DNA from 4 places in the Streptomyces sp. NPDC048111 genome. Region 4 is predicted to be linked to each of the others. Evidence: riboswitches for the same ligand, from Rfam matches in the RefSeq annotation. Region 4 holds a riboswitch; each other region holds the start of a gene.

Region 1 (5,215 bases), on a different contig from region 4:
GGTTCCCTTGGCCGAGACTGTCCCCTAGATTTCCTGCGCATTACCAAGTGATCCAACGCACAGGTGATCCCGAGGGGACGGAGCCACCCAATGCCGGAATCGACAGAAGTGAGGAGACCGGTGGTCACGCCCTTGCGCGTGGTCATCGCGCTCTGCCTGATCGCGCCCTTCGTGGCGATGCTGTGGGTGAGCTCGTACGCCAAGACGGACCCGGTGCTCGGTGGCATCCCGTTCTTCTACTGGTACCAGATGCTCTGGGTGCTCATCTCGACCGCGCTCACCATGGTCGCGTACAAGCTCTGGCAGCACGACCAGCGTTCGCGCACCGCGTCCGGCTCGCGCGCCTCCGACGACACCAAGGGGGGTGCGTCCAAGTGAAGGACGGTGTGAACGGCGTCGCGCTCGGCGTCTTCATCTTCTTCTTCCTGGCCGTCACGGTCATCGGCTTCATGGCGGCCCGCTGGCGCAAGGCCGAGAACGAGGCCAGCCTCGACGAATGGGGCCTGGGCGGGCGGTCGTTCGGCACCTGGGTCACCTGGTTCCTGCTCGGCGGCGACCTCTACACCGCGTACACCTTCGTCGCGGTGCCCGCGGCGATCTACGCGGCGGGCGCGGCCGGGTTCTTCGCGGTGCCCTACACGATCCTGGTGTATCCGCTGATCTTCACCTTCCTGCCGCGCCTGTGGTCGGTCTCGCACAAGCACGGCTACGTCACCACCTCGGACTTCGTGCGCGGCCGGTTCGGCTCCAAGGGCCTCTCGCTCGCGGTCGCCATCACCGGCATCCTCGCCACGATGCCCTACATCGCGCTCCAACTGGTCGGCATCCAGGCCGTGTTGGACGTCATGGGCGTGGGCGGCGAGTCCGGCAACTGGTTCGTCAAGGACCTGCCGCTGCTCATCGCCTTCGCGGTGCTCGCCGCGTACACCTACTCCTCCGGGCTGCGCGCGCCCGCGCTGATCGCGTTCGTGAAGGACGGGCTGATCTACCTCGTCATCGCGGTGGCGGTCATCTACATCCCGATCAAGCTGGGCGGCTTCGACGCCATCTTCAGCGCGGCGCAGCACAAGTTCGCGACGCCGAACCCGGCGACGGGCAAGCCGACCGGGGCGCTCGTGCCCGGCGAAGCGGGCCAGTGGACCTACGCCACCCTCGCGCTCGGCTCGGCGCTGGCGCTGTTCATGTACCCGCACTCGATCACGGCGACGCTCTCCTCGCGCAGCCGCAACGTGATCCGCCGCAACACCACGATCCTGCCGCTGTACTCGCTGATGCTGGGCCTGCTCGCCCTGCTCGGCTTCATGGCCATCGCCGCGGGCGTCAAGGTCACCAACGGCCAGCTGGCCATCCCGCAGCTCTTCGAGGACATGTTCCCCGACTGGTTCGCGGGCGTCGCCTTCGCGGCGATCGGCATCGGCGCGCTGGTCCCGGCGGCGATCATGTCGATCGCGGCCGCGAACCTCTTCACCCGCAACATCTACAAGGACTTCCTCAAGCCGGACGCGACGCCGTCCCAGGAGGCCAAGGTCTCCAAGCTGGTCTCGCTGGTGGTGAAGGTGGGCGCGCTCGTCTTCGTCCTGACGATGGACAAGACGGTCGCGATCAACTTCCAGCTGCTCGGCGGCATCTGGATCCTGCAGACCTTCCCGGCGCTCGTCGGCGGACTGTTCACCCGCTGGTTCCACCGCTGGGCGCTGCTCGCCGGCTGGGCGGTCGGCATGGTGTACGGCACGCTCGCCGCGTACGGGGTGGCCTCGCCCAGCCAGAAGCACTTCGGCGGCTCCTCCAAGGAGATCCCGGGCATCGGCGAGATCGGCTACATCGGCCTCACGGCGTTCGTCCTGAACGTGGTGGTCACCGTGGTCCTGACCTTCGTCCTGCGCGCCGTGAAGGCCCCCGACGGCATCGACGAGACCTCGCCCCAGGACTACACGGCGGACGCCGGCGACCCGGGCGTCGCCACGGAGCTGCCCCCGGCGACGGCGGGCACGGCGCACTGAGTTCTGCTGTCGACACACGAAAGGGCCGCCGCACCTGCGGAGGTGCGGCGGCCCTTTCGTGTGCACCGATCAGCGCACCCAGTCCTTGAGCCGCTCGGTCTGGAGGGTGATGCCGACGGGGTCAGGGAGCGCAATGTCCGTGCCGTACGGCACGATGTGGACACTCTCGTACCGACGGCCGTTGGGCTGGCTGTAGACGGAGACCTCGCATTTGGCCCGGTCGATGAGCAGGTATACAGGGATGCCGGTCTCCGCGTAGGCGCGTGGCTTCTCGACGTGGTCCCGCCGGTGGGTGTCGGAGTCCCACGAAGTCACCTCGACCACCATGAGGACGGCTTCGGGTTCCACCCAGTCGCCCTGACCGACGAAGGCATCGGATGGCGCGAGCGCCCCGTCCGGGATCGCCCGCCCCGCCCGGTACTGCTGAGCCTTGATCCCCTGCCCCGGATGCAACCACAGCTCCGGTCGATGCTGTACGCAGATGCGCGTGAGCCACTGGATGATGCGCCCGTGGTCACCGTCCGGCATGGCCTTGCTCCTCACGATCCCGTCGATGAACTCCAGGCGCGTTCCCTCCATCTCCCGGGACGCCATACGCGCAAGGGCCTCGAAATCCTCGGTCGGCATGTGGGGCCGGTCAGTCGCCACGGTCACGGTGGATCGCCTCCTTCAGCGCTCTGTCACCGACGATAGCGGAGCCCTACGACAATCAGCGGTAGACCGACGGACGACACAACATGTGGGGGGCGCCGTCCATGGCGCCCCCCACATGTATGCTCGTGCTCGCTGTCGCCGCAGGGGAATCCGGTGTGAATCCGGAACTGTCCCGCAACGGTATGACCCGTACCCCTTTGTACGGGCCGAGTCCGAAGACCTGCCGATGGCGCATCCGGTTCGTCCGATCCGGGTGCCAGACGTCCGGGCCTCGCGGTTGGGCCGGTGGACGACGCGCTGCGGGCTGCCCCGACGCGCGCCGACGCCCTCCCGCGCGGGCCCCGTGCCGAGCGAGGGAGTGCCCCCACGTGACCATCGCCCCAGCGGATCCCGCTTCAGCGATCACCGATGAGCTCGCGGATGCCCCCGGGACCGCGCTGCTGCGGACCCTGACGGAGCTGACCGCCGACCTCGCGGACACCGACCCGGGCCGGGTCGCCGCAGCGGCGCTGCGGGGCCGCAACGCCCGCTCCGGCGAGGCCGAGTTGCGTGAACTGGCCACCGAGGCGGCCGCGGGGCTCATCTCCGAGGACCCGGCCTACTCGCGCCTCGCCGCCCGGCTCCTGACGATCACCATCGCCGAAGAGGCCGCCTCCCAGGGCGCGGTGTCGTTCTCCTCCTCGGTCGGGGTCGGCCACCGCGAGGGCCTGATCGCCGACCGCACCGCCGATTTCGTGCGCGCCCACGGCGCCCGTCTCGACGCGCTGCTCGACGCCGCCCTCGCCGACGGCGCGGACGACCGCTTCGGCTACTTCGGCCTGCGCACCCTCTTCTCGCGCTACCTGCTGCGCCACCCGATCACCCGCAAGGTCGTCGAGACCCCGCAGCACTTCATGCTGCGGGTGGCCTGCGGCCTCGCCGAGGACGAGTCGGTGCGCGCGCTGGACGACGTGGCGTCCCTGTACGGCCTGATGAGCCGCCTGGACTACCTGCCGTCCTCCCCCACGCTCTTCAACTCCGGCACCCGGCACCCCCAGATGTCGTCCTGCTACCTGCTGGACTCGCCGCTCGACGAGCTCGACTCGATCTACGACCGCTACCACCAGGTGGCCCGCCTGTCCAAGCACGCGGGCGGCATCGGCCTCTCGTACTCCCGCATCCGCGGCCGCGGTTCGCTGATCCGGGGCACCAACGGCCACTCCAACGGCATCGTCCCGTTCCTCAAGACGCTGGACGCCTCGGTGGCCGCGGTCAACCAGGGCGGCCGGCGCAAGGGCGCGGCCGCGGTGTACCTGGAGACCTGGCACTCCGACATCGAGGAGTTCCTGGAGCTGCGCGACAACACCGGTGAGGACCAGCGCCGTACGCACAACCTGAACCTCGCGCACTGGATCCCCGACGAGTTCATGCGCCGGGTCGACGCCGACGGCACCTGGTCGCTGTTCTCGCCGGCCGACGTGCCCGAGCTGGTCGACCTGTGGGGCGAGGAGTTCGACGCCGCCTACCGCAGGGCCGAGGAGGCGGGGCTGGCCCGCAAGACCATGCCGGCCCGTGACCTGTACGGCCGCATGATGCGCACCCTCGCCCAGACCGGCAACGGCTGGATGACGTTCAAGGACGCCTCCAACCGCACCGCCAACCAGACGGCGGAGCCCGGCCACACGGTCCACTCCTCCAACCTGTGCACCGAGATCCTGGAGGTGACCGACGACGGCGAGACGGCCGTGTGCAACCTCGGCTCGGTCAACCTCGGCGCGTTCGTCGACACCGCCTCCCACGACATCGACTGGGAGCGCCTGGACGAGGCCGTCCGCACCGCGGTGACCTTCCTCGACCGGGTCGTGGACATCAACTTCTACCCGACCGAGCAGGCCGGCCGCTCCAACGCCCGGTGGCGCCCGGTGGGCCTGGGTGCGATGGGCCTCCAGGACGTCTTCTTCAAGCTGCGGCTGCCCTTCGACTCCGCCGAGGCGAAGGCCCTGTCCACCAGGCTGTCCGAGCGGATCATGCTGACCGCGTACGAGGCCTCCACCGACCTCGCCGAGAGGTCCGGCCCACTCCCGGCGTGGGACAAGACCCGCACCGCGCGCGGGGTACTGCACCCCGACCACTACGACGTCGAGCTGACCTGGCCGGAGCGGTGGGCCGCCCTGCGCGAGCGCATCGCCAAGGTCGGCCTGCGCAACTCGCTGCTCCTCGCCATCGCCCCGACCGCGACCATCGCCTCCATCGCCGGCGTCTACGAGTGCATCGAGCCGCAGGTCTCCAACCTGTTCAAGCGCGAGACGCTGAGCGGTGAATTCCTCCAGGTGAACGGCTACTTGGTGGAGGAGCTCAAGAACCTCGGCGTGTGGGACGCGCAGTCCCGCGAGGCGCTGCGCGAGGCCAGCGGCTCGGTGCAGGACTTCAACTGGATCCCGGCCGACGTGCGCGCCCTGTACCGCACGGCGTGGGAGATTCCGCAGCGCGCCCTGATCGACATGGCCGCCGCCCGCACCCCCTTCCTCGACCAGTCGCAGTCGCTGAACCTGTTCCTGGAGACGCCCACCATCGGCAAGCTG
Region 2 (5,215 bases), on a different contig from region 4:
GGACATCAGCGGAACCGCGCACACCGCGACGCGCAGCACGTCCTCGCCGACCGGCGGCGCCACCACCGACTCGCGCACCGCTCCGCGCATCGACACGCGAAGGCCGTCCTCCTCGTCGATCCCGAGCCCGTGGGCGTAGGGGAGGATCCCGTAGGTGTGCCGTCCGGTGAGACCGCGCAGCATCTCGATGCCGGGTTCGAGGAGCGTCACGTCGCCGCGGAACTTGTTGACGACGTACCCCGCGACCAGCGCCTGGTCCTCGGGGCTCAGCAGGGCCGTGGTCCCGAAGAACGAGGCGAACACGCCGCCGCGGTCGATGTCGCCGACCACCACCACGGGCAGCCGCGCGGCCCGGGCGATGCCCATGTTGACGATGTCGGTGCGCCGCAGGTTGATCTCGGCCGGGCTGCCCGCCCCCTCGCAGATCACCGCGTCATAGGTGTCCCGCAGTTCGGCCAGGCAGTCGAGGACGGTGCCGAGCAGCGCCTGCTGGCGTCCGCCGTGGTAGCCGCGGGCGCTCAGCTCGCCCACCGGTCTGCCCATCAGGACGACCTGGCTGGAGCGGTCGCTGCCGGGCTTGAGCAGCACCGGGTTCATCAGCGCGGTCGGCTCCACCCGGGACGCCTGCGCCTGCATCGCCTGGGCCCGGCCGATCTCCGCGCCCTCGCGCGTCACGAACGAGTTGAGCGACATGTTCTGCCCCTTGAAGGGCGCGACCTTGACGCCCTGGCGCACCAGCCAGCGGCAGATCCCGGCCGTGACGACGCTCTTGCCCGCGTCCGAGGTCGTGCCGGCGATCAGCAGCCCGCCACCCATGTACGTCCCTTCCTCACAGCGGCCCGCGCCGCGACGGCGGTGGCCAGCGTCAGCCAGCCCACCGTGCGCGAGAGCCGCACCGCCCGTTCGATGTCCGCGACGCCGACCGCCCGCCCCGGTGCGTTCAGGACCGGCCGGTGCTCGACGCGCCCCGCGTAGGAGAGCGTGCCGCCCAGGCGCACGCCGAGGGCCCCGGCGAACGAGGCTTCCACCGGGCCCGCGTTGGGGCTCGGATGCCGGCCGGCGTCGGAGCGCCAGGCGCGTAGCGCGCCCCGGGTGTCCGGGCCGGCCAGCGCCGCCAGGACGGCGGTGAGGCGGGCGCCCGGCCAGCCCGCCACGTCGTCCAGGCGGGCCGAGGCCCAGCCGTACCGGCGGTGGCGGGGCGATTTGTGCCCGACCATCGCGTCCAGGGTGTTGACCGCGCGGAAGCCCACCAGGCCCGGCACGCCCGCGAGCGCGCCCCACACCAGGGCGCCGACGACCGCGTCCGAGGTGTTCTCGGCGACGGATTCGACGACCGCGCGCGCGACGCCGTCGGCGTCGAGGGACTGCGGGTCGCGGCCGCACAGGTGCGGCAGGCGCTCGCGGGCCACCTCGACGTCGCCGGCGGCCAGCGCGCCGCCGATGGCGCGTGCCTCGCGGCCCAGCGAGGTGCCGCCGACCACCGTCCAGGTGGCGGCGGCGGTCAGCGCGGCGGCGGCGAGCGGCCTGCCGCGCACGGCACGACGGGCGAGGGCGGCGGCGCCCGTGGCGCCGCCCGCGCACACCAGGGTGTGCAGGGCGCCCCAGCCGCGGTGGTCGCGCCACAGGAGGCGCTCGACGGCGCCGGCGGCCCGGCCGAAGGCGGCGACGGGATGGCCGCGGCGCGGATCGCCGAACAGGAGGTCGCCGAGGAGTCCGGCGGTGACGCCGTGGACGAAGACGCGATCGGCCCGCATCGTCAGCGCGCCCGGGCGTCGCGGAGGGGGCCGGAAGGTCTTGACGGGCAGGAGCGCATGGCGGTGTGTCCTCACTCAGGGTGTCCGCGCCCTGGTTCGACGTGACCGGCGGTGAGAGTTCCTGGCTCGCGGGGACGACTCCCCGGTGACAGTGGCGGGACCGCGCCGGATTCGCACCGGCTTCCTCTTCTGCCGCCGTAGCTGGCCGGTGCAGTCCACCACGCTGTGAGAACACCCGTCAACTTGCTGTTGACCTGCGGCGCGAGAGAGTGTGCGGCGTCACGGCGAACCGCCCTCGGGCCGGGGCCCAAGGGCGGTTGCGGTGGTGCGCGGTGCGGTGCGCGTGTCAGGCGACGATCAGATGGATCCCGTACGCCACGGCCGCCGCGCAGAGCGCGAAGCAGGTGTACGCCCCGGCGCGGGCCACGGCGGCGTTGCCCGCGGTGCCGGACGCCGCGGCCTCCCGCTTGGTGAGGCCGACGATGCCGAGGGTGAACAGGCCCACGAGGCCGACGGTCACCGCGAGGCTGACGCCGAAGACGGAGCCGAGAGCTGCCCAGTCGATGTGCATGAGGATTCCTTGGGTGAGCGGAGTTCCGGGGTCAGACCGCGGCCGGGGTGGGCGGGTCGACGGGGGCCGGGGCCTGGATGGTGGCCCGCAGCTCGGTCGACGCGACGGCCAGGCCGGTGGGCGGCGGGGTGACCGCGGCGATCGCGGTGGTGATGACACCGGCGGGCTCGGCCGCGGGGGCCTCGTCGGCGGTGACGTTGTGCGCGTCGACCGGCTCGCGGCGCGACAGCTTCCAGATGGTGCCCGAGCCCGCGATCAGCAGGACCGCGACGGCGGCGATGCCCCAGGTGCCCTGCTGGGTGAGGAACTCCGCGCCCGCGCCGACCAGTCCGGCGGCCGGCAGCGTCAGGATCCAGGCGACGGCCATCCGGCTCGCCGTGGACCAGCGGACCACCCCGCCCTTGCGGCCGAGGCCCGCGCCCATGACGGAGCCCGAGCAGACCTGGGTGGTGGAGAGCGAGAAGCCGATGTGCGAGGAGGCGAGGATGACGGTGGCGGCGCCGGTCTGGGCGGCGAAGCCCTGCGGCGGGCGCAGCTCGGTCAGGCCCTTGCCCAGGGTGCGGATGATGCGCCAGCCGCCGAGGTAGGTGCCCATCGCGATGGCCAGACCGGCCGAGACGATGACCCACAGCGGGGGGTTCGCGCCCGGGTGCAGCACGCCCGCGGTGACCAGGGCGAGGGTGATGATGCCCATCGTCTTCTGGGCGTCGTTGGTGCCGTGGGCGAGCGAGACGAGTCCGGCCGAGGCGATCTGGCCGGCCCGGTATCCCTTGGCGGTGGCCTTCTCGTCGGTGTTGCGGTTGATCCGGTAGGTGAGCCGGGTGGCCAGCATCGCGGCGATGCCCGCGACGACGGGGGCGGCGACCGCGGGGAGCAGCACCTTGGTGACGACGGTCGAGCCGTTGACGGACGACCAGCCGGCCGACATGACCGCGGCGCCGATGAGGCCGCCGAACAGCGCGTGCGAGGAACTGGAGGGCAGCCCGAGCAGCCAGGTCAGAAGGTTCCACAGGATGGCACCGACCAGGGCCGCGAAGATGACTTCGGTGCGGATCCCCTTCTCGTCGATGATCCCGCCGGAGATCGTCTTGGCGACCTCCACCGACAGGAACGCGCCGACCAGGTTGAGCGCGGCGGACATGGCGACCGCCGTCTTGGGCTTCAGGGCGCCGGTCGAGATGGTGGTGGCCATCGCGTTGGCGGTGTCATGGAAACCGTTCGTGAAATCGAACACGAGAGCTGTCACGATCACGATCGCGAGCAGCAGCGTGATGTGTTCCATTTACCCAGGCAATCGTTCGACGTCAGTGGCGGGACGAACGTAAGCAACCTGGGTGAACGGAAGATGAACTGGGACGGGCGCATCGGTGACCGTCGCCCCTTCTCGTTCCCGGCGGGCCGCGCGGGCCGCGCGGGCCGCTCGGGGCCGGACCCGCCGGGCCGCCGCGCGGGGCCGTGGGGGCTGCCCGCCGGGCCGGTCAGCGCCCGGTCGCGAACCGCCGCAACTGCTCAAAACTCCCATTGAAGAGATTCTGGTCACCCGGCAGGGTTCCGCGGCCGTCCTGGTGCTGCCACAGCGTCCAGTACGACCAGCCCGCGGGCAGCGGGCCCGGCGCCGGCGCGTACCGGGCGAGCCACAGGGCGTGGGTCGCGCCGAACGCCCGGCTGCGGCCCGTGCACGCGTCCCACCACGAGGTGGTCGTGTAGATCACCGGCCGGCGGCCGGTGCGCAGCCGCACCTCGTCGCTGAAGGCGGCGATCCAGGCCGTCATCGCGGCGGGCCCCAGGCCGTAGCACCGGTCGCGGCTGCCGTCCTTGGCGTCCTTGGCGTACGGGTTGTGCTCCAGGTCCACCGCGGGCGGCAGCGTGTGGCCGTCGGCCGACCAGCCGCCCCCGTTGCGCACGAAGTACTCGGCCTGCGCCCGGCCCGACGACTGCCCCGGGACCGCGAAGTGGTAGGCGCCCCGCAGCAGCCCGGCCCGCCGGGCGCCGTCGTACTGCTGCCCGAAGTAGGGATTGCGGTACGTCGTCGACTCGGTCGCCTTCACATAGACGAAGGACGCGCCCCGGCTCCTGGCCGCCGCCCAGTCGACGGCGCCCTGGTGGGAGGAGACGTCGTGCCCGGCGGGCCGGGCCGCGGCCGAGGCGGCGGGCTGCGCCGCCAGCGCCGCGCAGCCGAGGGCCGCCGCGGCGAGCGATCCCGCGAGCACGGCCCGCGCCCCCGCGCGACGCAGCGGGCGAACACGGTCGCGAGCCATCAATTCCCCCTGAAACAGCGGTGTATGGAACAAATCCCCCCGAGGCTAGTGGACGTCCACCGGCCGGACGGCGCCCGGACGGCCTGCGCCTGGCAGGATCGCCCGCATGAGCGACAACGGGGCGGCGACGGCCGCGGCATGGGCCGAACTCATCGACACCGCGCGCCGCACGGCCGCGGAGGGACTGGTCGTCGGCACCTCGGGCAATGTGTCGGTCCGGGTCGGCGACCTCGTCCTCGTCACCCCGACCGGCGTCCCCTACGACCGGCTCGGGCCCGCCGACACGGTCGCCGTCGACCTCGAAGGGCGCCAGGTGCTCGGCACCCTGCGGCCCACCAGCGAGATCCCCCTGCACCTCGCCGTCTACCGGCACACCGACGCCCGGGCCGTCGTGCACACCCACGCCGTGCACGCCACCGCCGTCTCGACGCTGGTGTCCGAACTGCCGCTGGTGCACTACATGGCGGCCGCGCTCGGCGGCCCGGTCCGCGTCGCCCCGTACGCCCTGTACGGCAGCGAGGAGCTGGCCGCGCACCTGCTGCGGGCCCTGGAGGACCGCACCGGATGCCTGCTGCAGAACCACGGCACCGTCACCTACGGCGCCTCCCTCGGCCAGGCCTACGACCGGACCG
Region 3 (5,215 bases), on a different contig from region 4:
TTCGCAGGGGTGTGGGGCAGGCGGCCGGAGGCGGCGGCGGTGATCGCGCGCGAGCACGGGGTGGCGGTCTACGAGGACGCGGACGCGCTGTTCGCGGACTGCGACGCGGTCGCGTTCGCCCTGCCGCCGGACGTCCAGGCCCCGCTCGCGGTGCGCGCCGCCGCGGCGGGCTGCCAGCTGCTCCTGGACAAGCCGGTCGCCACCACGGTGGCCGGCGCCCACGAGGTGGCGGACGCGGCCGAGCGCGCCGGTGTCGCCTCCGTCGTCTTCTTCACGCTGCGCTTCGCCGAGGAGACCGCGGCCTGGGTGGCCCGACAGGCCGCCGCCGGCGGCTGGTTCACCGGCCACGCCCGCTGGTACGGGTCGCTGTTCACCCCGGGCGCCGAGCGCAGCCCCTACGCGGCCTCGCCCTGGCGCGGCGACAAGGGCGCGCTCTGGGACGTCGGCCCGCACGCGCTGGCCGTCCTGACCGGCGTGCTCGGCGAGGTCACCGGCCTGACGGCCGCGGCGGGCCCGGGCGACACCGCCCACCTGGTCCTGCGGCACGCCTCGGGCGCGTCGAGCACGGCCGACCTGAGTTTCACCGCGCCGCCGGCCGCCGCGGGCGTCGAGGTGTCGCTCCTGGGCGAGGCGGGCCACGAGGTCATGCCGGGCTGGGGCGGTGCGCTCGACGCGTTCGCGAGCGCCATCGACGCCCTGCTCGAAGCGGCCCGCACGGGGGTGCCGCACCCGTGCGACGCCCGGTTCGGCGCCCGGGTGACCGAGCTTCTGGCGGACGCGGAGGCGCAGTTGGGGCGGGGCCGGGGCCGCTGAGGGGCGGGGCCGGCGGGGGCCGGTGCGGGCGGCCGGTACCGGGCGGCCCGGGCAGGACCGCACCCCGCCGCCCCGGGCCGCACCCCCAGCCGAGCCCCCCAGCCCCGCCCCGCCTCAGCGGGACAGTGCGTCGCGGACGGCCTCTTCGCTGCGGGCCACCAGCGCCGTGCCGTCGTCCGCCGTGATGATCGGGCGCTGGATCAGCTTGGGGTGCTCGGCGAGCGCGGAGATCCAGCGCTCGCGGGCGTCCGCGTCCCGCGGCCAGTCCTTGACCCCGAGCTCCTTGGCGTCGGCCTCCTGTGTACGCGTGATGTCCCACGGTTCGAGGCCGAGCCGGTCGAGCACGGCGCGGATCTCGTCGGGCGAGGGCACGTCCTCCAGATAGCGGCGCACCGTGTACCGGGCGCCCTCCGCGTCCAGCAGGTCCACCGCGCTGCGGCACTTCGAGCAGGCCGGGTTGATCCAGATCTCCATGGCCGCCAGGGTACCCGGGCCCGCTCCCCAAAGCCGGTCTGGCCAGGGGCGATTGTCAGTGCCCCCCAGTAAAATCGAAGCAGTAAGTGAGGGTTCCCGACTGCCCAGGAGGATGCCCATGACCGCTGCCGTACTCACCTCGCACGCCCCGAAACAGCTGTCCCTCCAGCCCCTGCGAAAGGTGCCGCTGCCCGCCGGGCGTCCGCGCGCGTGGTACGAGTCCCACAACCGGCGTCTGAAGGCCATGCGCCTGGCCATCGCCCTGCTCGACACGGGCGTCTACCGGCCCGAGCAGGCGCCGGACCGGGCGATACGCGCGGTGGCCGCGCTGATCGGCGTCCACCCGCCCTCGGAAGCGACGTGCCGCATGGTGCGTGCGCTCATCTACGACGGCCGCTGAGCCGGGCGGGGCGCGGCTTCGCGTCCGTCGCCGGGTGAGGAGGAGTGCCGAGCGGCGGTCCGGCCCCGGCCGGGCCGTCGCGTCCGCGGTACGCCCCTGACCAACTCTTCCCGGGGTTACCTCAACTGACGTTGCCGACAAACCACTTGGGGCAGTTGCCCTATTCGTCCAGCGCGTCCCATGTGTCCGACCCGCCCTGCTCGCCGTACTCGTCGAGCAGCCGCGCCGTCGCTCCGTCGACGATGCGGTAGCGCACCACCCGGCCCTCCTTCTCGCCGGCCACCGTCCCGGCCGCCCGCAGCAGCCGCAGCGCCTGCGAGACGGCGGGGTCGCGCATGCCGGTGGCCACCGCCAGGTCGGAGACGGCGAGCGGGCCCGCCCGGTGCAGGGCGAGCAGCAGGGCGAGCCGGTTGGCGTCGGCGAGCAGGGCGAACCGGTCGGCCCAGGCCCGCACCCGGTCCGGGGCGCCGATGGCCGCGATGGCTTCGCAGACCCGGTGGCCGTCGATGGTGCGGTGGCCTGCGCGGTCGGCGGGGACGAGATGCATGCGGCCATCCTTCCAGGGCCCGCCCCCGGTTCCCGGCCGGGTGCGGTCCGTGCCCGCTTCCTCCCGCGGTTCCCGCCCGCTTCCTCCCGCCGTTCCCCGTGCCCGCGCGAGGGCGGGAGGCGGTGATGTGTGATCTTCGATACCTGCACAGCTGTGCAGCTGTGCGGGCAACTCCCCTGCGTCTAGGGTGGGCTGGCCGTGGTGTTCGGGAAGACCGGTGCGAAACCGGAGCGGCCCTCGCCACTGTGATCGGGTTTCCCGGGGTTCCGGGGAGCGGTCGTCCCCCAGCGCGCCACTGGCCAGGATCCACCTGACCGGGAAGGCCGGGACGACGGCACCCACCCGTCAGCCAGGAGACCGGCCGCGGCATCTCACGAAGTGATCCACGAGGTGCTGGAGCGTGACCCGCATGACCCTGCCCGTTCGCACGTCCCCCGACCCGGGCACCCTCGCCGTGCCCTCCTTCCGCTGGCGACGCGAGGACACCCTCCGCACCGCCGTCCTCCTCGCGGTGATAGCCGCCCTCCACGTCGTCGCCTTCGGCGTCCTGTTCCTGCTCGTCGCCCCCGCGCACTACGCGGTGGGCACCAAGACGTACGGCATCGGACTCGGCATCACCGCGTACACCCTCGGTATGCGGCACGCCTTCGACGCCGACCACATAGCGGCCATCGACAACACCACCCGCAAGCTGATGGCCGACGGCAAGCGGCCGGTCTCCGTCGGCTTCTGGTTCGCGCTCGGCCACTCCAGCGTGGTCGTCGTCATGGCCGGCCTCGTCGCCGGGGGCGCCCAGCTCGCGGGCACCCTGATGGACGAGGACTCCCGCGCCCACCAGGTGCTCGGCATCGTCGGAACCACCGCGTCCGGCTCCTTCCTCTACCTCATCGCCGCGCTCAACCTGGTCGCCCTGTTCGGCATCCTGAAGGTGTTCCGTGCGATGCGCTCGGGAGCGTACGACGAGAAGGAGCTCGAAGCGCACCTGGACTCACGAGGGTTCATGAACCGCGTCCTCGGCCGCTTCACCAAGTCCATCTCGCGGCCCGGCCAGATGTTCCCGCTCGGCTTCCTCTTCGGTCTCGGCTTCGACACCGCGACCGAGGTCACCCTGATGGTGATGGCCGGCACGGGCGCCGCCGCCGGACTGCCCTGGTACGCGATCCTGTGCCTGCCGCTGCTGTTCGCGGCGGGGATGAGCCTGTTCGACACGCTCGACGGCACGTTCATGAACTTCGCCTACCAGTGGGCGTTCTCCAACCCGGTCCGCAAGGTTTACTACAACCTCACCATCACCGGCCTGTCGATCGCGGTGGCCTTCTTCATCGGCACCATCGAACTCGTCGGCGTGATGCACGAGAAGTTCGACCTCACCGACCCGGTGAGCGGCTGGATCGCGGCCCTTGACCTGGACAACGTCGGCTTCGTGATCGTCGGTCTTTTCGTGGTGGTGTGGGCGGCGGCGCTGGCGTACTGGCGGCTGGGGAACGTCGAGCAGAAGTGGGCGGCGGGACGGGTGTGAGCGCGGGGTGCCCCGGGGCGGGGCGGGGCTGAGCACCGGGTGCCCCGGGCTCAGCCGGTGCCGTTCGTGCCGCCCGTGCCGCCCGCGCCGCCCGCGCCGCTCGTGCTGCCCGTGCCGTTCGCCCCGTTCGTGCCCCGGTCGTTCTGCAGCAGCCACAGCTCCCTGAACAGGCCCTCCCGCGCGACGAGTTGGGGGAAGGTGCCCTCCTGGACGACCCGGCCGTGGTCGAGCACCACGATGCGGTCCGCGACGGCGACGTTGGCCAGGCGGTGGGTCACCAGGACCACCGCACGGTCGCGGGCGACGGCCCGCAGGCCGGTGAAGATGCGGTGCTCGGCGCGGGCGTCCAGGGCGCTCGTCGGCTCGTCCATCACGAGCAGACCGGCGGGCCGGTGGAAGGCGCGGGCGATGGCGATCCGCTGCCACTGCCCGCCGGACAGCTCCACGCCCCCGAACCACTCCCGCGCGAGCAGCGTGTCGAGTCCGCTGCGGAGCCCGTCGACGACCTCCGCGGCGCCGGAGGCGACGGCCGCCCGGGTCACCGCCGCGTCGCCGCCGTGCGGCTGGCCGAGCGTGATGTTGTCACGGGCGGACATCGGCCAGTGCGCGAAGTCCTGCGGCACCACGGCCGTCCGGCGCCACAGGGCGAGCGGATCGCACTCCTCCAGCGCGACGCCGTCCCAGGTCACGGCGCCCTCGCTCGGCAGGTAGAGCCCGGTGAGCAGCTTGCTGAGGGTGGTCTTGCCCGACCCGTTCTCCCCCACGAGCGCGAGCACCTCGCCCCTGCGCACCTGGAGCGTGACCTTCTCCAGGGCGGGCCGCTCGCTGCCGGGATAGCGGTACGTGAGCGACTCGGCCCGCACCACCTCGGGCGGGGGCGGGGCGAGGGTGCCGCGCGCCATCCGGTGGCCGCCGGCCTCCTCGATGAACTCCGCCCAGTCGTCCAGGTAGAGGCCGGTGCGGAACAGCCGGGTGCCGTAGCCGACGGCGCCGTGCAGCGAGGAGGACACGGTACGCAGCGCGAACACCGCGGTGCCGGCCGAGGCCACCGACATCCGTCCCGAGCCGAGCAGCCAGGCCAGCGCCGCCCACACCACGCCCGCGGCGAGCCCGCCCGCCAGCGCGCCGAGCACCGAGTAGCGGGCGCCCTGGTGAGCGGCCCGGTCGGTCGCGGCGTCCACCCGGCGTCCGATGGCCCGGTAGCGTTCGAGCAGGAAGTCGGCCATCGTGCCGGCCCGCAGCTGGTCGGCGGTGTCCTTGTCGATCACGAACCAGCGCAGCAGGCTCAGGGTGCGCCGCTCGGCGCTCATCGCCCGCGACGCCTCGTAGTGCACCCGCGCGGCCCGTACGCCGGCGATGCCCTGGGGGAGCGCGGCGAGCAGCAGCAGCGGCAGCAGGGCCGGGTGCAGTACGGTCACCACGCCGGCCGCCGCGACGAGCGAGGCCAGGCACGCCATCAGGT
Region 4 (5,215 bases):
CGGTGAGCAGCGAGGCGAGCACGAAGACGCCCGCGCGGAAGCGACCGGTGTCGAGGCCGAGCACGGTGGCGCCCTCCTCGCCGACGAGCAGCAGGTCGAGCGGGCGGGCCAGGGCGATCAGGGCGAGGGTGCCGAGGCCCAGGGTCGCGGCGGGCAGGGCGAGCATGTCCCAGCGGGCGCCGCCGAGCCCGCCGAGCGTCCAGTGCAGGACTTCCTGGACGTGTTCGGCGCTCGCGGAGGTGACCAGGATGAGGCTGGTGAGGGCGGACAGGACGTAGGAGACGGCGACCCCGGCGAGGACGAGGCGGCCTCCGGTGAGCGAGCCCGCGCGCCGGGCCAGCGCGTACACGACGACGAGCGCGGCCAGGGCCCCCGCGAAGGCGGCGGCGGGCAGGGCCACGGTGGTGGCGACCCCCGCCCCCACGCCGAGGACGATCACGGCGACGGCCCCGGCGGAGGCGCCGCTGGAGACGCCGAGCAGGAAGGGGTCGGCGAGCGGGTTGCGCACGAGGGCCTGGAGCACGGTGCCGATGACGGCGAGGCCCGCCCCGGTGACCGCCCCCAGCACGACGCGGGGCGCCCTGACCTCAAGGACGATCGTGCGGTACGGGGAGGGCCCGGCGGCACCGGTGACGATGTCGAGCACCTGCCCGGTCGGAATCCGCACCGAGCCGAGCGCGAGCCCGGCGGTGGCGGCGGCCAGCAGCACGAGGCCGAGCGCGGCGAGCAGCCCGGCGTAGCGCAGCCGCCCGGTCACGTCCGGGTCCCTTCCTCGGCGGCGCCGTCCGCCGACCTCACTGCCCGGCCCCCGCCCGCAGCTGCGCCGCCAGTTTCGTCACTGCGCCGGGTGCGCGGACGCCCGTGACCATGTCGGACAGGGGCAGCACCGCGAAGCTGTCGTTCTTGACGGCGGGGACGGAGGCGAGGGCCGGGTCGTCGCGCAGGCGCTTCTTCTTCGCCTCCACGCTCGTGCCGCCGTAGTCCAGGATCAGGATGGTCCGGGGGGCGCGGGCCACCACGTTCTCCCAGCTCGCGTCACCGAAGGAGGCGCCCTTGAGGTCGTCGGCGAACACGTTGCGACCGCCGGCCCGCCGCACGATGTCGTTGCCGATGCCCTTGCCGCCGACGGTGAACGCCGTCTTGTCGCCGCTGTCGTAGACGAAGACGGGGACGGGCGCCCCGCCCGTGGGGGTCGCCTTCGCGTTGGTGGCCTCGGCCTCCTTCACCCATGCCTCGGCCCGCTCGGGCACCCCGAAGGTGCGGCCGACCTCGCGGACCTCCTGGTACACGTCGTCCATCGTGGTGGCCGGGCCCTTGGGGCAGTTCTCCACGTTGAGGCGGGTCTTGATGCCGCTCTTGGCGAGTGCCTCGCGACCGCGGCCCTCGCCGGCGGCGAACGCCGAGGCGTAACCGCCGTAGACGTAGTCCGGGTTGGCGGCCAGGAGCTTTTCGTAGGAGGGGTACTGGGCGGCCAGGACCGGGACGGAGCGGTAGTCGGCCGCGTACCGCGGCAGGACCGCGTCGTCCAGGTAGGCCGTGCCGGCCAGGGACTTGGCGAGGCCGAGGGCGAGCATCACCTCGGTGGCGTGCTGGTTCATCGTCACGGCCCGCTTCGGGGGCTCGGTGAACGTGGTCGTCACCCCGCAGTTGGTGACGGTGTACGGAAAGCCGGGCGCGGTGGCGCGGGCGGCCTCGGGCTCGGCCCGCGTGGTGCACGAGGCGAGCGGGAACAGCAGGGCGGCGGCCAGGGCCGCGCGGCGCCAGGACATGGCTGAGCTCCTCCAAGGGGATTTCCACGTCCCCTGTCGTCGGGAGAAGGCGGCAGGTCAGTTCCTGGCTCCCGGCTCCGCGGCGCGCGCGGAGCCGGTCACAGTGGCGGGACCGTGCCGGATTCGCACCGGCTTCCTGGGTCCTACCGCCCGTTGATCATGTGCGTGGTCGATCGTGTGCGTCTCCGGACAGTATGCGCGATCTCCGGGCCCCGGTATCCCTCAGTAGGCCTCTACGACCCTTACGTCTTCCTCCGTGATCACACCGTCCACGATGCGGTACGAGCGGAACTGGAACTCGCCGGCCCCGTCCGTGTCCGCGGTGGAGACCAGGACGTAGTGGGCGCCCGGCTCGTTCGCGTACGTCACGTCGGTGCGCGAGGGGTAGGCCTCGGTGGCGGTGTGGGAGTGGTAGACGATCACCGGCTCCTCGTCGCGGTCGTCCATCTCGCGGTAGAGCTTCAGCAGGTCCTGCGAGTCGAACTCGTAGAACGTGGGCGAGCGCGCCGCGTTCAGCATCGGGACGAAGCGCTCGGCGCGGCCGGTGCCCGCCGGGCCCGCGACCACACCGCACGCCTCGTCGGGGTGGTCGGCGCGGGCGTGCGCCACGAGCTGGTCGTACAGGGCCTGGGTGATGGTCAGCATGCGGCAAGGATAAGCAGACGGGCCGTTCCGTATCGAAGGACGATACGGAACGGCCCGCATGGTGAGAAGCGGCAGGTCAGCGCATCAGCTGCGCTTGGCGAACGCCTTGTTCTCGGGGTTCTTGGCCTTGAGGACCAGGTAGGAGACCCCGAGGATCAGGCCCCACAGCGGCGCGCAGTACAGCGAGACGCGGGAGTCCTTGTCGACGCCCATCATCACGATGACCAGGAAGATGAAGATGAGCGCGAACCAGCTGGTCCAGGGGGCGCCCGGGGCGCGGAAGCTGGACTGCGGGAGCTCGCCCCGGTCGGACTTGGCGCGGTAGCGGATCTGGCAGACCAGGATCATGATCCAGGCCCACATGCCGGAGATCGTGGCGAAGGAGACCACATAGGTAAAGGCCTTGCCGGGGGCAACGTAGTTGATCCAGACACCGACCAGCATGAGCGCCGCGGAGACCGTGGTGCCGACCAGCGGGGTGCCGCTCTTGGTGAGCTTGGTCAGGACCTTCGGGCCCTGGCCGTTGAGCGCGAGGTCGCGCAGCATGCGGCCGGTGGAGTACATGCCCGAGTTGCAGGAGGACAGCGCGGCGGTCAGGACGACGAAGTTGACGATGCCGGCGCCGATACCGAGGCCCATCTTCTGGAAGGCGGCGACGAAGGGGCTCACGTCCGGGGTGAACTCGTGCCACGGGACGACCGAAAGGATCATGACCAGGGCGCCGATGTAGAAGACGGCGATGCGCCACGGGACGGTGTTGATGGCCTTCGGCAGCGTCTTCTCGGGGTCCTTGGACTCGCCCGCGGTCACACCGACCAGCTCGACGGCGAGGAAGGCGAACATCACGATCTGCAGGGTCATCAGCGTGCCGCCGATGCCCTTGGGGAAGAAGCCGTGGTCGTTCCACAGGTTGGCGACGGTGGCGGTGTCCGCCGCGTCCGAGAAGCCGACGGTCAGGATGCCGGCGCAGATCAGGATCATGCCGACGATGGCGGTCACCTTGACCATGGAGAACCAGAACTCCAGCTCACCGAAGAGCTTCACGGAGATGAGGTTCACGGCGTAGAGGATCAGCGTGAAGATCAGGGCGTAGACCCATTGCGGGATGCTGCCATGTGTCCAATAGGACATGTACTGGGCGGCCGCGGTGACTTCGGTGATGCCGGTGACGACCCAGAAGAGCCAGTACGTCCAGCCGGTCACATAGCCCCAGAACGGCCCGACGAACTCACGGGCGTACTCCGAGAAGGAGCCCGACACCGGGCGGTACATGAGCAGCTCGCCGAGGGCGCGCATGATGAAGAAGATGACGACGCCCGCGATGGCATACGCCAGGATGAGGCTGGGGCCGGCTTTGGAAATACCCTTGCCCGCGCCGAGGAACAGGCCGGTGCCGATGGCACCGCCGATCGCGATCATCTGGATCTGCCGGGCCCCGAGGCCCCGCTGGTATCCCTCGCCCGAGCCTTCGCTCGCGTGGGCGGTCCCCGCGGCCTCATTGCCGGCAGGACGGTCTCCGTGCTGGTCGACCTGCGCTGAGGTCATGGTGGTGCGCCTTTCTCCATGCTGACCCGTCCGCCTCGTCACGAAGCGACGGATCAGGTCCTGATCCCCCCGGATGTGGATGGAGTGCCACCGGCGGTCTGCCGGTCGAAGCGCCCCCGGGAACATGGGTGGCGTCCCCGGGTGGTCGTGAAGATTTATCACGGCCTTATGGGTGATCCCCAGCGGGTGGTGTGACACACAGCACAGGAAGAAGCGGACAAACGTCCGTCAATATGACAATGCAGGTCGATGTGGTGACGGGATCGTTATACGGATTTGAGCGTCCGCTGAGCGAACAGCCCCGCAGCGGCCGATCCGTCAGGCCATCAGGGTGTCGATCAGTGTTTCCTGCAGCACACCGAGCCACAGATACGCCATCACCATCGGCTTGCGCGGGTCCTCGTCCGGCAGCCGGTAGAGCTCGCCGCCCTCGTCCTCGTCGGTGATGTCGAGCCGGGTCGCGATGGTCAGGCGCAGGTCGTTGAGCGCGCCCAGCCAGTGCGGGGAGTCCTCGGCGGTCAGCTTCAGGACGGCCCCGCCGTCACCCCTGGGGGTCAGCGCGTCGAGGCCGTGGACGACCGCGAGGGCGTCGGTGCGCTTGCGGGTCCGCAGGTCGTTCTCGGTGAAACGCCTGAACTCGGCCGATTTCGCGCGCAGTTCCTCGCTCTCCTCGCTCGCGTACGCCTCGGGGAAGAGGCGCGCGAGCGCCGGGTCGGCGGGCGGCTCGCTCGGGCCCTCGGCGAACAGCGCGGCCAGCGGGTCCTCGTCCTCGGCCGGCTCGTCGCCCGGGCCGATGAGTTCGAGCAGCTGGACGGCGAGCGAACGCAGGATGGCGATCTCGATCTCGTCGAGCGCGACGGCCGCGCCGCCGCCGGGCAGCGCCTCGAAGTGCCCGGCCATCAGCCGCGGTCCTGGGTGAGGGTGGCCCACAGGCCGTAGCCGTGCATCGCCTGCACGTCGCGTTCCATCTCCTCGCGGCTGCCGCTGGAGACCACGGCCCGTCCCTTGTGGTGCACGTCGAGCATCAGCTTGTGGGCCTTGTCCTTCGAGTAGCCGAAGTAGGTCTGGAAGACGTACTGCACATAGCTCATCAGGTTGACGGGGTCGTTGTGGACGAGCGTCACCCAGGGCACGTCGGGCTCGGCGACGGGCAGGCTCGACTCCGCCGACTCGGGGCGTTCGATCTCTACGGGGGCAACGCTCACGACTCTGGGCGACCTTCGTCTCTTCTGCCGGGGATCCGGGGGTCGGCCCCG

The links. A riboswitch is a leader RNA that binds a small molecule or an ion and turns the genes downstream of it on or off. The one in region 4 is predicted to bind cobalamin.
Region 1: linked by a shared signal. The riboswitch ahead of ACGF3I_RS13790 (ribonucleoside-diphosphate reductase subunit alpha) and the one ahead of ACGF3I_RS27850 (ABC transporter substrate-binding protein) in region 4 are both predicted to bind cobalamin.
Region 2: linked by a shared signal. The riboswitch ahead of ACGF3I_RS28245 (cobalamin biosynthesis protein) and the one ahead of ACGF3I_RS27850 (ABC transporter substrate-binding protein) in region 4 are both predicted to bind cobalamin.
Region 3: linked by a shared signal. The riboswitch ahead of ACGF3I_RS17675 (HoxN/HupN/NixA family nickel/cobalt transporter) and the one ahead of ACGF3I_RS27850 (ABC transporter substrate-binding protein) in region 4 are both predicted to bind cobalamin.

Annotation. Positions count from the first base shown of each region.
Region 1 covers NZ_JBIDBD010000006.1:123,329-128,543, forward strand. Annotated here, with positions in the region: gene ACGF3I_RS13775 (DUF3311 domain-containing protein) at 91-378, shown strand; gene mctP (monocarboxylate uptake permease MctP) at 375-2,000, shown strand; gene ACGF3I_RS13785 (Uma2 family endonuclease) at 2,070-2,654, opposite strand; cobalamin riboswitch at 2,753-2,897, shown strand; gene ACGF3I_RS13790 (ribonucleoside-diphosphate reductase subunit alpha) at 3,023-5,215, shown strand, end outside.
Region 2 covers NZ_JBIDBD010000025.1:29,997-35,211, forward strand. Annotated here, with positions in the region: gene ACGF3I_RS28240 (cobyric acid synthase) at 1-816, opposite strand, end outside; gene ACGF3I_RS28245 (cobalamin biosynthesis protein) at 798-1,754, opposite strand; cobalamin riboswitch at 1,849-1,990, opposite strand; gene ACGF3I_RS28250 (hypothetical protein) at 2,101-2,325, opposite strand; gene ACGF3I_RS28255 (anion permease) at 2,357-3,607, opposite strand; gene ACGF3I_RS28260 (lysozyme) at 3,804-4,583, opposite strand; gene ACGF3I_RS28265 (class II aldolase/adducin family protein) at 4,690-5,215, shown strand, end outside.
Region 3 covers NZ_JBIDBD010000009.1:89,057-94,271, forward strand. Annotated here, with positions in the region: gene ACGF3I_RS17655 (Gfo/Idh/MocA family protein) at 1-813, shown strand, start outside; gene ACGF3I_RS17660 (ArsC/Spx/MgsR family protein) at 928-1,287, opposite strand; gene ACGF3I_RS17665 (hypothetical protein) at 1,406-1,687, shown strand; gene ACGF3I_RS17670 (ArsR/SmtB family transcription factor) at 1,848-2,234, opposite strand; cobalamin riboswitch at 2,417-2,615, shown strand; gene ACGF3I_RS17675 (HoxN/HupN/NixA family nickel/cobalt transporter) at 2,644-3,753, shown strand; gene ACGF3I_RS17680 (ABC transporter ATP-binding protein) at 3,804-5,215, opposite strand, start outside.
Region 4 covers NZ_JBIDBD010000024.1:45,443-50,657, reverse strand. Annotated here, with positions in the region: gene ACGF3I_RS27855 (FecCD family ABC transporter permease) at 1-757, opposite strand, end outside; gene ACGF3I_RS27850 (ABC transporter substrate-binding protein) at 795-1,769, opposite strand; cobalamin riboswitch at 1,803-1,935, opposite strand; gene ACGF3I_RS27845 (Mov34/MPN/PAD-1 family protein) at 1,992-2,414, opposite strand; gene ACGF3I_RS27840 (amino acid permease) at 2,499-3,959, opposite strand; gene ACGF3I_RS27835 (DUF2017 domain-containing protein) at 4,278-4,859, opposite strand; gene clpS (ATP-dependent Clp protease adapter ClpS) at 4,859-5,164, opposite strand.